DNA from 4 places in the Streptomyces sp. NPDC020884 genome. Region 3 is predicted to be linked to each of the others. Evidence: riboswitches for the same ligand, from Rfam matches in the RefSeq annotation. Region 3 holds a riboswitch; each other region holds the start of a gene.
The links. Region 3 has a riboswitch for cyclic di-AMP ahead of ACH4UK_RS11705 (NlpC/P60 family protein). Riboswitches for the same ligand answer to the same signal wherever they lie in the genome.
Positions count from the first base shown of each region.

Region 1: it holds a riboswitch for cyclic di-AMP, as region 3 does, so the genes downstream of both, ACH4UK_RS27265 (transglycosylase family protein) here and ACH4UK_RS11705 (NlpC/P60 family protein) in region 3, are expected to answer to the same signal.
Region 2: it holds a riboswitch for cyclic di-AMP, as region 3 does, so the genes downstream of both, ACH4UK_RS19365 (M23 family metallopeptidase) here and ACH4UK_RS11705 (NlpC/P60 family protein) in region 3, are expected to answer to the same signal.
Region 4: it holds a riboswitch for cyclic di-AMP, as region 3 does, so the genes downstream of both, ACH4UK_RS34645 (M23 family metallopeptidase) here and ACH4UK_RS11705 (NlpC/P60 family protein) in region 3, are expected to answer to the same signal.

Region 1 is NZ_JBIRRY010000009.1:348,643-351,843, reverse strand. It holds gene eno (phosphopyruvate hydratase) at 1-672, opposite strand, end outside; gene ACH4UK_RS27265 (transglycosylase family protein) at 1,007-1,723, opposite strand; cyclic di-AMP (ydaO/yuaA leader) riboswitch at 1,729-1,909, opposite strand; gene ACH4UK_RS27260 (transglycosylase family protein) at 2,199-3,201, opposite strand, start outside.
Region 2 is NZ_JBIRRY010000005.1:540,496-543,696, reverse strand. It holds gene ACH4UK_RS19365 (M23 family metallopeptidase) at 147-1,181, opposite strand; cyclic di-AMP (ydaO/yuaA leader) riboswitch at 1,193-1,345, opposite strand; gene ACH4UK_RS19360 (PP2C family protein-serine/threonine phosphatase) at 1,556-2,779, opposite strand; gene ACH4UK_RS19355 (MerR family transcriptional regulator) at 2,920-3,201, opposite strand, start outside.
Region 3 is NZ_JBIRRY010000003.1:187,044-190,244, forward strand. It holds gene pcrA (DNA helicase PcrA) at 1-996, opposite strand, end outside; cyclic di-AMP (ydaO/yuaA leader) riboswitch at 1,287-1,453, shown strand; gene ACH4UK_RS11705 (NlpC/P60 family protein) at 1,461-2,648, shown strand; gene ACH4UK_RS11710 (hypothetical protein) at 2,704-3,057, opposite strand.
Region 4 is NZ_JBIRRY010000014.1:95,930-99,130, reverse strand. It holds gene ACH4UK_RS34650 (M16 family metallopeptidase) at 1-1,139, shown strand, start outside; cyclic di-AMP (ydaO/yuaA leader) riboswitch at 1,366-1,532, shown strand; gene ACH4UK_RS34645 (M23 family metallopeptidase) at 1,546-2,361, shown strand; gene ACH4UK_RS34640 (GntR family transcriptional regulator) at 2,541-3,201, shown strand, end outside.

The sequences.
Region 1 (3,201 bases), on a different contig from region 3:
CTCGACGATGAGGTCCAGGGCGGCGCGGTTGGACTCCAGGTTCGGGGCGAAGCCGCCCTCGTCGCCGAGTCCGGTGGACAGGCCCTTGGTCTTGAGGACCTTCTTCAGCGTGTGGTAGATCTCCGCGCCCCAGCGCAGGGCCTCGGAGAAGGACTCCGCGCCGATCGGCGCGATCATGAACTCCTGGATGTCCACGTTGGAGTCGGCGTGCGAGCCGCCGTTCAGGATGTTCATCATCGGAACGGGCAGCAGGTGCGCGTTCGGGCCGCCGAGGTAGCGGAAGAGCGGCAGGTCGGACGCCTCGGATGCGGCGTGCGCGACGGCGAGCGAGACGCCGAGGATGGCGTTCGCGCCGAGCGAGGCCTTGTTCTCGGTGGCGTCCAGGTCGAACATCGCCTGGTCGATGAGGCGCTGCTCGGTGGCGTCGTACCCGACGAGCTCCGGGCCGATCTGCTCGATGACGGCGAGGACGGCCTTCTCGACGCCCTTGCCCTGGTAGCGGTTGGGGTCGCCGTCGCGAAGCTCAACAGCCTCGAACGCACCGGTGGAGGCGCCGGACGGAACAGCAGCACGACCCGTGCTGCCGTCGTCGAGGCCAACCTCGACCTCGACCGTGGGGTTGCCCCGGGAGTCGAGGATTTCCCTGGCTACGACGACGTCGATGGACGGCACGAGGCATCTCCTTCTGGGATATGACGCTGGTTGTGCAGGGTCACTGTGGCCTTGCGACACGAGCCTATCGGGCGTGGCCGCGTCGGCCAGCCGACCGCCCGCCTCCTGGGACGAAAAAGGACCCAAGGGCTTGCATCACCGGACAAATCTCTAGAAATCTACTGGACAGTAATAAGCGCTGCCGACAAGAGGTGAACGCATGCGGGCCTCCCGGACACCCGCCGTTCACGAAGAACCCGGCCCGGCGCGCTGGGGGGAAGAGCGCGCCGGGCCGGGAAGCCGTGCGAGGAAGAGTGCCGCCGGACGCCCTTCCTCCGGGGAGGAGAGACGGCGATTACTTCAGGTGGAGCTGCTGGCCCGGGAAGATCAGGTCCGCGTCCTCGACGATGTCGTCGTTGAGCTTGAAGACCTTGCTCCAGCCGCCCTTGACGTCTTCCGCCTGGGCGATGCTGCTCAGGGTGTCGCCGGCCTTGACCTTGTACTCGCCGTCGCCCTTCTTGACCTTGTCGCCGGTCGGGGTGGTGACGGTCTTCTTGCTCTCGGCCTTCTTCTCGGCCTGCGGAGCGGTGCGCTGCTCGGAGCGGGTGGCGGGCTGCTCGGCCTGACGCTCGGGCTGCGCCTGCTCGGACTTGCTCTCGGACTGGCCGGAGCCGGTGTTCACGCCCGGGTCCACACCGTCGTTGGTGAGGCCGCCGGCGCCGGCGCAGGCCCAGGCGCCCGGACCCTGGAGGTCCAGGAGCTTCTCGGCGGCGGCGATCTGCTGGTCCTTGGAGGCCAGGTCGGCGCGGGAGGCGTACTGCGTACCGCCGGCGGCGGCCCAGCTGGACTGCGAGAACTGCAGTCCGCCGTAGTAGCCGTTGCCGGTGTTGATGGACCAGTTGCCACCGGACTCGCACTGGGCGACGGCGTCCCAGGTCTCGACGGAGGCGGCGGAGGCGCTGGTCGCGCCCATCAGCGGGACGGCGACGGCCGCACCGGTGACACCCGCGAGGGTGGCGAGACGGACGGTCTTCGAGGGGCGGCGGTGCTTGCCCTTGCTGTTCAGCAGCATGGAACGAATCTCCTCACCGACGCCTACGAGGTGAGCTGTCGGGTTCGGGCTGATGAGTTGCCCGGTCGCGCAGTGCTGCGCGACTTCACCCCAAGCCGTTCCCGTACGTCCCCGTCGGTTCGACGAGGCGTCCGGACCCGGCGGCTTACCTGGGTCCCCCGCTCCTGCCTACGGCGCTTACGCGTCTGTTCCCTTCGACCGACGGCAGGATTCGGCGTGACGGTCGACGGGGCCCGCGGTGCGAGCGGCTCCGACCGTAAACACAGGCAACCCCGACATTCAAAGATGGACATAGGGGGCAATCACCCCGAACTCGCAGCAGTCGGCGGACCGTTTCCGCAGGTCGGGGGCGATACGCCCGGACCGGCCGGACGAAACGCGCCAGTTGAAGCAAAGAGACCCATGTCTCACTTACGCAAAAGTGGACATAGGCCTCTGAACTGCCCGGATTTTCGGGGTGTTTTCCCGAATTGGATCAGTTGGCGGCAGGCTCCTCGACGCCCTCCGGCGCACCCTGGTCCGTGACCTGGTCCAGGCCCAGATCCAGGTTCTGGCCGGGCAGGATCAGGTCCGGGTCGGAGCCCAGGAGATCCTTGTTCGTCTCGTACAGGCCGGTCCAACCGCCGGGAAGCTCCTGCGCGTCGGCGATCGCCCAGAGGTTGTCCCCGGGCCGGACCGTGTACCCGCCGGCAGTCGTGGCGTCGCCGTCCCGGGCGTCGCCCTCGCCGCGCGAGGCGTGCCGGCCGGACTCGCGGGAGCCGTCACCCTGGCCCGCGTCGGCCTCCTCGGGCGCGGGGGCGCCCCGGTGCTTGCCGCCCTGGCCGTCCTCGCCCTTCGAGGCGTCGGGGGCGCCGGAGGGGTCCTTGGCGTCAGGGGCGTCGGAGGCCGGCGGGGCGGTGGGCGTCACCGAGGAATCGGGAGCCTCGCCCTCCTTCTCCGTACCGCCGCTTTCACCCTTACCCGACTTGTCGCCCTTCTCGTCCTTGTCAGCTTCGTCGGACTTGCCGGATTCATCCGCTTCACCGGTTGCGTCCGTTTCGTCGGTCGCATCCGCCGCGTCGGTCGGGTCGGCCGTCGGGTCGGCGGACGGCGAGGTGCCCGGGTCGACGCCGGGCAGACTGCCGTCCACGGCGAGTCCGGAGATCACCGCACAGCTGGGCCACGCCTTCGGCCCCTGGTCGTCCAGGACCTTCTCGGCGACGGAGATCTGCTGCGAGCGGCTGGCGAGGTCGGCGCGGGGCGCGTACGCCGTGCCGCCGTACGCCGACCAGGACTCCTGCGAGAACTGGAGCCCGCCGTAGTAGCCGTTGCCGAGGTCGGCGCTCCACATGCCGCCGCTCTCGCACTCCGCGACCCGGTCCCAGGTGGAGGCCTCGGCCGCGTGCACGCCGGTGGCGCCGAGGAGCGGGATGGCGATGGCCGATCCCGTCACACCGGCGGCGACGACGATGGCGGGTGCCTGGCGAGGTCGGCGGTGT
Region 2 (3,201 bases), on a different contig from region 3:
ACGAGCCGGGGCGGGGGTGGTATTCCGCCGCCGCGCGGGCCGTGCCGCCACCGGACGGACCGGCAGCCCTGACGTCGGGGGGTGTGCGTCAGGGCTGCCGGGGTTTCAGGGGTGGCGACGGAGGACGCCGGCCGGAGGGCCGGGGCTCAGACCGAGAGGCCCTTGCTGTTCAGCCAGGCCATCGGGTCCATCGCGGAACCGCCCGCGGTGCGGACCTCCAGGTGGAGGTGGACCCCGGTGACGTTGCCGGTGGCGCCCATGCGGCCGATGGTCTCGCCGGTGGTGACCTTCTGGCCGACCGAGACGTCGATCGAGGACTGGTGCGCGTACCAGATCTCCGTGCCGTCATCGAGCTGGAGCACCGTGCGGTAGCCGTACGAACCGGACCAGCCGGCCGAGGTGATCGTGCCACCGTGCACGGCCTTGAGCGGCGCACCGGTCGACCCGGCGAAGTCGAGGCCGGTGTGCTGGCCGGAGGACCACATCGCGCCGGACTGACCGTAGGTCGAGCTGATCGTGTACGAGGAGGTGGGCAGGGAGAAGCTGGCGGCGAGCTTGGCGAGACGCTCGGCCTCCTTCTTCTTCGCGGCCGCTTCCTCCGCCGCCTTCTTCTTGGCGGCGGCCTCGGCCGCGGCCTCGTCCTGCTGCTTCTTGGCCTCCTGCGCCGCCTTCTCGGCCGCGGCGCTCTCGGCGGCGGCCTTGGCCTCGGCGTCGGCGCTGGCCTGCTGCTGCTCGGCCTGCTGGAGGATCCGGGCGCGCAGGGCCTCGCCCGCGTCGGTGGTGCCCTGCTCGGCCTCGGCGCTGGTGAGGCCGGCGGTGGTGAGCGGCGCGGACGCGGCGACCGGAGCGGGCTCCGCGTCGTCCGACATGAAGGACCCGACGCCGGGAAGGGACTTGGCGTCGGGAAGGTTGTCCGCGATGGAATCGGGAAGAGAGATGGAGACCGGCGCCTTGTCCTGCGCGGTGGCCATGCCACCCGCACCGACGGCCGCTATGACGCCGACCCCGAGGACGGTGGAGCTGCGGGCCAGACCACGCTGCTTGGCTACGCGGTGCCTGCCGCGCACGGGACGAATGGACTCCTCGGTGGGATTCCACTCCTCCCAGGACCGCTCCGCGTCACCGAAGGTGTCGGCACTGAAGGGTGACGGGGCCTCAGGGGCAGGCTTGTTGGACGCCACGTGGGCGCACTCCTTTCCTTCCTTCTCGCCTACCGGGTTAGCTGACGGGTTCGGAGCAGGAAGGTCTCCTACGGGCCCCTCCGTCTCTCACGAGACGCAGGCGTCCGATTCACCCCATGTAGGTGGTTCCCCGGTTCCCTTGCGGAATTCGGCGCTCGCGCGCGGCGCCGTCTCTGACGACGGCTGTGACGACCGCACTGCGTTATCGAACGTTAATAGACACACGGGCCCGATTCCAAGCTGTTCCTGTTGATCATTAACGAGCACGACCGGGATGTACGGGTCACAAGCGGTTGGAATCGGGCAACTTGACCGTCACTTGACCACACCCCTTTTTCTGACGGTGTGTCAAATGTTATGCGGAGGGGTGCCTTTCAGTCACTCACCGTGTCATCGCCCCGGCCCACGATCTTCACCGTCGTCCGGCGCACCGGCTGACCCTCCGCCGGCCGGGCGACCGCGATCAGCGCCATGTCGTCCGTGGTCCGTCCCCCGGTGTGCAGCCGTACGTCGTCGGTCAGCGCCGACAGCAGCTCCTCGGGCCCCGGGAAGATCCGGCCGCGCAGCCGGGCCGCCGGATCGTAGAAGACGCCGTGCTGGTCCCGGGCCTCGGACAGTCCGTCGGTGAAGGCGAGCAGCGTCGCTCCGGCGGGCATCGCCCACTCGTCGGACCGGTCCGGCCACACGCCCAGGTCCATCCCCAGCGGCAGCGCGGGCACGGAGGGCACGAGCACCTCCAAGGCGCCGTCCGCGTGCAGCAGGATCGGCTCGGGGTGACCGCGGTTGACGAGGCGGAGCGAGGCCGAGCCCGGCGGGATCTCGGCCAGCACGGCGGTGATGAAGCCCTCCATGGCGTCCAGCCCGTACCGCCGCGTGCCCTCCCGCGCCAGCGCCCGCTCCAGCCGCTGAGCGACGCCCTCCAGCGAACGCTCCTGCTCGGCCGCCTCCCGGAACGCCCCGATGATCACCGCCACGGCCTCGACGGCGCCCAGGCCCTTGCCGCGTACGTCGCCGACGACCACCCGTACGCCGTACGGGGTGTCCGCGACGGCGAACAGGTCGCCGCCCACGAACTCGTCCGCCTGCGCCGCCTCGTACCGCGCGGCCACCTGGAGCCCGCCGATCCGCTCGGCCGGCGTCGGCAGCACGGCCCGCATGGCCGTCTCCGCGATGACCCGGGCCGAGGCCAGCTGCTCGTTGCCGCGCCGCACGACGCCGTTGATGACGACGGCCAGCACCGAGCCCGTGAGCACGGTGATCATCTCGATGACCGGGACCACCTGGGTGGACGTCCCGTCGGAGAGCCGCATCGCGATGACCGAGAGGACCGCGGCGATACCCGTGCGGACGGTCCGGGACAGCGAGAAGAACGGGGCGGCGACCAGCGGGGCCGCCACGAACAGCGGGACCGCGGTGAAATTGGGCGGGGCCAGCGAGTCGAAGACCAGCCCGCCGACGATCAGCAGGGCGGGCAGCATCCGGACGAACCGCCCGGTGCCCTGCCTGCCGGGCGTCGCCTCACCCTCGCGGGTCCCGAACACCGCACGGCTCACGGCGTCGACGCTCCCCGCCGCGCCTCCACGCCGTTCGTCGGCCATCCCCACCTGTGCACTCCTGCCCGGTCCACCCACGGCTGCGGACGGTACCGCGCCCCGTCCAGGCTTCCCGGAGCCGCGCCGAGCGGCGACTCCTCATCGGCCGAATAGGGGGAAGCGGACGGAGGCCCGGCCGCCCCCGGTCAGTCGGTGAGCCGGTTTTCCGCGTAGACCGTCAATGCGTCCCGTACGAAGGCGGCGGCGCCGTCCCCGTAGCGATCGTAGTTCTTTCCGAAGCGGGGATCGGCGACATACATCTCCCCGAGCCCGATCACGTACGAACGGCCGGGCTTCTTGGCCGGCGACAGCCACGCGCAGTGCCGTCGCGCGAGTTCCTGCGCCTCGGCCCCGTCGGCGGCGAGCCCGGCCTCCTTGGCCCGGCCCCAGTCGCGCGCGAGGGCCTCGTGCTCGTCCTGGAACGCCTT
Region 3 (3,201 bases):
GAGGATGTTGCGGATGGTCGCGCCCCGGAAGGCGTAGATCGACTGGTCCGCGTCGCCGACCACGCACAGCTCGGCGGGGGCGTCGGCCTCTCCGGCCGGGCCGACCAGCTCCCGCACCAGGGTGTACTGCGCGTGGTTGGTGTCCTGGTACTCGTCGACCAGGACGTGGCGGAAGCGGCGGCGGTAGTGCTCGGCGACGTCCGGGAAGGCCTGCAGGAGGTGGACCGTCGTCATGATGATGTCGTCGAAGTCCAGGGCGTTGGCCTCGCGCAGGCGGGCCTGGTAGAGCGCGTACGCCTGGGCGAGGGTCTTCTCGAAACCATCCGTCGCCTGTCCGGCGAAGGTCTCCTCGTCGATGAGCTCGTTCTTGAGGTTGGAGACCTTGGCGGTGAAGGACTTCGGCGGGTAGCGCTTGGGGTCCAGGTCGAGGTCGCGGCAGACCAGGGCCATCAGGCGCTTGGAGTCGGCGGCGTCGTAGATCGAGAACGACGAGGTGAATCCGAGCTTCTTGGACTCGCGGCGCAGGATGCGGACGCACGCGCTGTGGAAGGTCATGACCCACATGGCGTGGGCGCGCGGGCCGACGAGCTGCTCGACGCGCTCCTTCATCTCGCCCGCGGCCTTGTTGGTGAAGGTGATCGCGAGGATCTGCCCGGGGTGCGTCCCGCGCTCGGCCAGCAGGTGGGCGATGCGGTGGGTGAGCACCCGGGTCTTGCCGGAGCCGGCCCCGGCGACGATGAGCAGCGGGGACCCGGCGTGCACCACGGCGGCGCGCTGCTCGGTGTTGAGCCCGTCGAGCAGCGCGGCGGCGTCGATCACCGGGCGCGGGTGGCCGTCCCGGTAGTACCCCTCCCGGGGCGGCGGGGGCGCGTCGTAGACGCTTTCGAAGAGTCCCTCCGGCACCGCTTCGGGCGCGTGGTCCTCGGGGGGCGGCGGGGGGCCGTCCTCCGCGGGCTGGAGGCCGGTCAGGAAACTGTCGTCAAAGAGGCTGCTCATCGCCTCCCGAGTTTAGGGGGCCGCACTGACAACCTTCCGCCGAAGCCCGAAAGCGGTCGCCCGCCGCCCTCCGGTCCGGCCGCCGACACGCCCGGACCGGGTACACACGGAGAACGGACGTCCACGTTCCGTGAAGGAGGGGCCGGTCGGAGGGGGTGCCGGGCCCCCGATCCGGAAAGGTCACGAAAATGTATCGGGCATATCGCTCATCGTCCTTCCCAGCGGCGGGGCCGGTTGGCTAGCGTGCTCGGTCAGGTGGCCCGTACCTCCCTGGGGCGAACCACGCCCGACGGACACCTCTGCCGAATCCGTCCTGCCGCCCTGGCCGTTCGGAACCGGGGACCCACACGCAGAACCGGGGTGAATCGGTCCGTGCCCTCGCATCCGGACCGTAGGACAGCCTTCCGTTCCGTCCGAACCCGACAGCTAACCCGGTAGGCGGTCCACGGAAGGAGATGCCGGTCTTGGCATCGCATCGCAAGCCGCGCACGAAGGTGCGCACCACCACCCCCGCCGTCGGGCTGACGACGGCCGCGCTGGCCTCCGTGACGCTGCTCTCCACGCAGAGCGCCACGGCCGCGCCCGCGGAGCCGAAGCCCGCCATCGAGGAAGTGCAGAAGAAGGTCGACGCCCTGTACCGGCAGGCGGGCAGCGCGACCCAGGAGTACAACCGGGCCAAGGCCGCCTCCGCGTCCCAGCAGACGAAGGTCGACACGCTGCTCTCCGACGTGGCGAAGCGGACGGAGAAGATCAACGAGGCGCGCCGCGCGCTGGGCTCGTACGCGGCGGCCCAGTACCGCAGCGGCGGCATCGCCCCCACGGCGACCTTCTTCCTGGCGGACGACCCGCAGGGGTACTTCGACCAGAGCCGGCTGATGGACCGGGCGACGGAGCGGCAGCAGAAGGCCGTCACCGCGTTCCGTTCGCAGCAGGCCTCGGCGGCGAAGAAGCGCGCGGAGGCGGTGAAGAGCCTGGAGACCCTCACCGAGACGCAGTCCACGCTCGCCTCGAGCAAGAAGGACGTGCAGACCAAGCTCACCGAGGCCCGCGGCCTGCTGTCGCGGCTGACCGCCGAGGAGAAGGCGCGGCTGGCGGAGCTGGAGCGCAAGAAGGAGGCCGAGGCGAAGGAGAAGGCGGCGAAGCTGGCCGCCCGGCAGGCCGCCGAGGCGAAGGAGCGGGCCGCGGCCGAGAAGAAGGCCCGCGAGGAGGCCGCGAAGGAGTCCGGCGGCGGTTCGGGCACGGGCTCCGGTTCCGGTACGGGCACGGGATCGGGCTCCGGCACCGGTGCGGGCGGCAGCTACGCCGCCAAGGCGCAGAAGGTGCTGGACTTCGCCCGCTCCCAGATCGGGAAGCCGTATGTGTGGGGCGCCTCGGGCCCGGCCTCGTACGACTGCTCGGGACTGACGCAGGCGGCGTGGCGGGAGGCGGGCGTGGACCTGCCGCGGACGACCTGGGACCAGGTGAAGGTCGGCACCCGGGTCGCCACGGCGGATCTCCAGCCGGGCGACCTGGTCTTCTTCTACGACGACATCAGCCATGTCGGCATCTACAAGGGCGACGGGATGATGATCCACGCCCCGAAGCCGGGTGCGAACGTGCGCGAGGAGTCGATCTACTACATGCCGATCTACGGGAGCGTGCGGCCGGCGTAGTACGCGTCCGGGGGCGGGGGCGGCCCGCGGCGGCCGCCCCCGCCCCCGGAGGGCCTCAGGTCCAGACCGTGGCGATGAAGATGTTGGCGACCGTCAGTCCGCCGACCGCCGCGAACGCGCCCTTGTCGACCTTCTCCTCGTCCCGCTTGACGTACACCAGGGCGAGGATCACGACCAGCACCGCCAGCTTGATGCCGATCTTGACGTTGTTCACGGCCTGGTCGTCGGCCTGGTTGAGGCCGACGAGGGCGATGCCGGTGACGAGCATGGTCAGCGCGCCGTGGAGCATGGCCGGACCGAAGCGGGCGGTGCCCTCTCCCATGGCCTTCATCTGCGTCAGGAAGCCGCCCAGCAGGGAGGCGATGCCGATGATGTGCAGGGCGACGAAGACATTGATGAGTACGTCCATGGTTCCGGAGCCTAGCCATGGCCAGGGTTTCACCATGCAGTGAGGTAAGCCTTCCTTGCGCGCTTTCCTCGACCCTGAGCGAATGGCCCCGTAATGAGGCCTTATTTCCGATCAGTTGCGGCTGGCGAAACGTCACATCAGGGC
Region 4 (3,201 bases), on a different contig from region 3:
GCGCCGAGGAGTTCGCCGCCGAGCTGGAGCGCTGCGGCGCCACGCTCGACGCGCACGCCGACCACCCCGGCGTCCGGGTCTCCCTGGAAGTTCCCGCCTCCCGGCTGGCCAAGGCCCTCGGGCTGGTCGCCGAGGCGCTGCGGGCCCCCGCCTTCGACGCGAGCGAGATCGAGCGCCTCGTCGGCAACCGCCTCGACGAGATCCCGCACGAGCACGCCAACCCGTCCCGGCGCGCCGCCAAGCAGCTCTCCAAGGAGCTGTTCCCGGCCACCGCCCGGATGTCCCGCCCGCGCCTGGGCACCGAGGAGACGGTCCGGCGGATCGACGAGGTCGCCGTGCGCGCCTTCTTCGACGCCCATATCCGCCCGTCCACCGCGACGGCCGTGATCGTCGGCGACCTCACCGGCATCGACCTGGACGCGCTGCTGGCGGAGACCCTCGGCGACTGGTCGGGCAACGCCGGTCAGACCCGCCCGGTGCCGCCCATCACCGCGGACGACACCGGCCGCGTGGTCATCGTCGACCGGCCCGGCGCGGTCCAGACCCAGCTGCTGATCGGCCGGATCGGCGCCGACCGGCACGAGAGCGTGTGGCCCGCTCAGGTGCTCGGCACGTACAGCCTGGGCGGCACCCTCACCTCCCGGCTGGACCGGGTGCTGCGCGAGGAGAAGGGCTACACCTACGGCGTGCGCGCCTTCGCCCAGGTGCTGCGCTCCAGCGGCCCCGACTCGGGCGGCGCGGCCATGCTCGCGATCAGCGGATCGGTGGACACGGAGTCCACCGGACCGGCGCTGGAGGACCTCTGGAAGGTCCTGCGGACGCTGGCGGCCGAGGGGCTGACCGACGCCGAGCGCGAGACGGCCGTGCAGAACCTGGTGGGCGTCGCCCCGCTGAAGTTCGAGACCGCCGCCTCCGTCGCGAGCACGCTGGCCGACCAGGTCGAGCAGCACCTCCCCGACGACTACCAGGCCCACCTCTACGCCCGGCTCGCCGACACGGGCACCGTGGAGGCGACCGCCGCCGTGGTCAGCGCCTTCCCGGTGGACCGGCTGGTCACGGTCCTCGTGGGGGACGCGGCACAGATCGAGGAGCCCGTGAAGGCGCTCGGCATCGGAGAGGTGTCGGTCGTCACCGGCTGACGCACCGCCCGCGGCACACCGCCGCGAACAGGACCCCGACGGACGAAAGTTCGTCGGGGTTCTCCATTTTTGTCACTTTGATCCCCTTTGTGCCTCTTTGTTGGAGAGGTTGCCTGTCTGCCCTGTGGGATGCGCGACAAATCGCCTGGTCCGTTTGGTGATGGGAAGTCGCCCCGCCTAGCGTCGGCCCGGCTGTCCGTCACCCGTATGCCGCATCCGCGGCGCCGGGCAGTCATCGCCGAGTCCCCGTCAGGCGCGAGCCTGGGGAGCCGGGGACCCACGCAGTCCCTGGGGTGAATCGGAGGCCCGTGCCGCAGCCCGGCGCGGGAATCCGTAGGAGACCTTCCTGCTCCGAACCCGTCAGCTAACCCGGTAGGCGAGAAGGAAGGAAAGGATCAACCCCTCCATGGCGTTCACCCGTGCCACCGGGAAGCACCGTGCCCCGAGCCGCCTCACGCGCCGGAGCGCGCGGGCCGCCGGCATCGCGGCCCTGGCCACCACCGGAGTCATCGGCTCGCTGGCCTCCCCGGCCATCGCCGCGGACACCGAGGCCGCCCAGGTCGCCGACACCGGCCTCACCCAGGCCGTCGCCCTCGACGCCACCCTCGCCGACCGGATCGGCGCGCAGGCCCACGCCCAGAAGCAGCAGGCCGACGCGATCGCCGAGGCGAAGGCCAAGGCCGCCGCCGAGGCCCGCGCGAAGGCCGCCAAGGCCAAGGCGAAGGCGGAGGCCGAGCGCAAGGCCGAGGCCCGCGCCAAGGAGGTCCGCGAGGAGAAGGCCCGTGCCGCCCGCGCCGCCGAGCGCGCCCGGCTGAACGCCTTCCACCTCCCGGTCTCCGGCTCCCACGTCACCACCGGCTACAACACCGGCGGCGCGCTCTGGTCCTCCGGCAGCCACTCCGGCGTGGACTTCCAGGCCGCCTCCGGCAGCTCCGTCGTCGCGGTCGGCGCCGGTACGGTCGTCGAGGCCGGCTGGGGCGGCGCGTACGGCAACAACATCGTGCTCCGGATGACGGACGGCACCTACACCCAGTACGGCCACCTCTCCTCGATCGGCGTCTCGGTCGGCCAGAGCGTCTCCTCCGGCCAGCAGATCGGCCTCTCCGGCTCCACCGGCAACTCCACCGGCCCGCACCTGCACTTCGAGGCCCGCACCACCCCCGACTACGGCTCCGACATGGACCCCGTCGGCTACCTGCGCTCCCACGGTCTCAGCGTCTGACCCCACCGCGCGATCCACCGCCCGAAGGCCCCGGCTCCCCGCCGGGGCCTTCGGTAATTCCGGCGTGAAGATATCCATGGATTCCGACCTGCCATCGGAAATTCCGGCGGATTGCAATAGAGTCACGGAACAGACGTCGGGCGGCCGCGTTTCGCGGGGATCAAGGCGGAGGTTCGGACATGCGCATTCCCGCGCATTCGGTATGCACGGCAATTCGTGACGACATCGTCTCCGGTGTCTTCGAGCGCGGCAGCCGCCTCACCGAGGAGGTGCTGGCGCGCCGGTACGGGGTCTCCCGCGTCCCGGTCCGCGAGGCGCTGCGCACGCTGGAGTCCGAGGGCTTCGTGGTCACCCGCAGGCACGCCGGCGCCTGTGTCGCCGAGCCCACCGAGCAGGAGGCGGCCGACCTTCTGGAGGTGCGGATGCTCCTGGAGCCGCTGGGCGCCGCACGTGCCGCCCAGCGGCGCACGGAGGCCCATCTCAAGGTGCTCCGGGGCCTGGTCAGGCTGGGTCAGGAGCGGGCCCGCCGGGGCGAGGGCGAGGATCTGCGCTCCTTGGGCGGCTGGTTCCACGAGACCCTCGCCCAGGCCTCCGGCAGCCCCGGACTCATCGCGCTGCTCACCCAGCTCCGGCACAAGATCGCCTGGATGTACGCGGTCGAGCAGCCGGCCCGCCCGGTCGACTCCTGGGCCGAGCGCGGGGCGATCGTGGACGCCGTGGCGCGCGGCGACGCCGAGCGGGCGAGGGCGCTGACCGCCCAGCACGCGGAACGCGCCACCGGGGCCCACCGGCTCCGCCGCCCCGATCGGACCGGGCGGCGCACCGCCCCCGTCCCCCGCG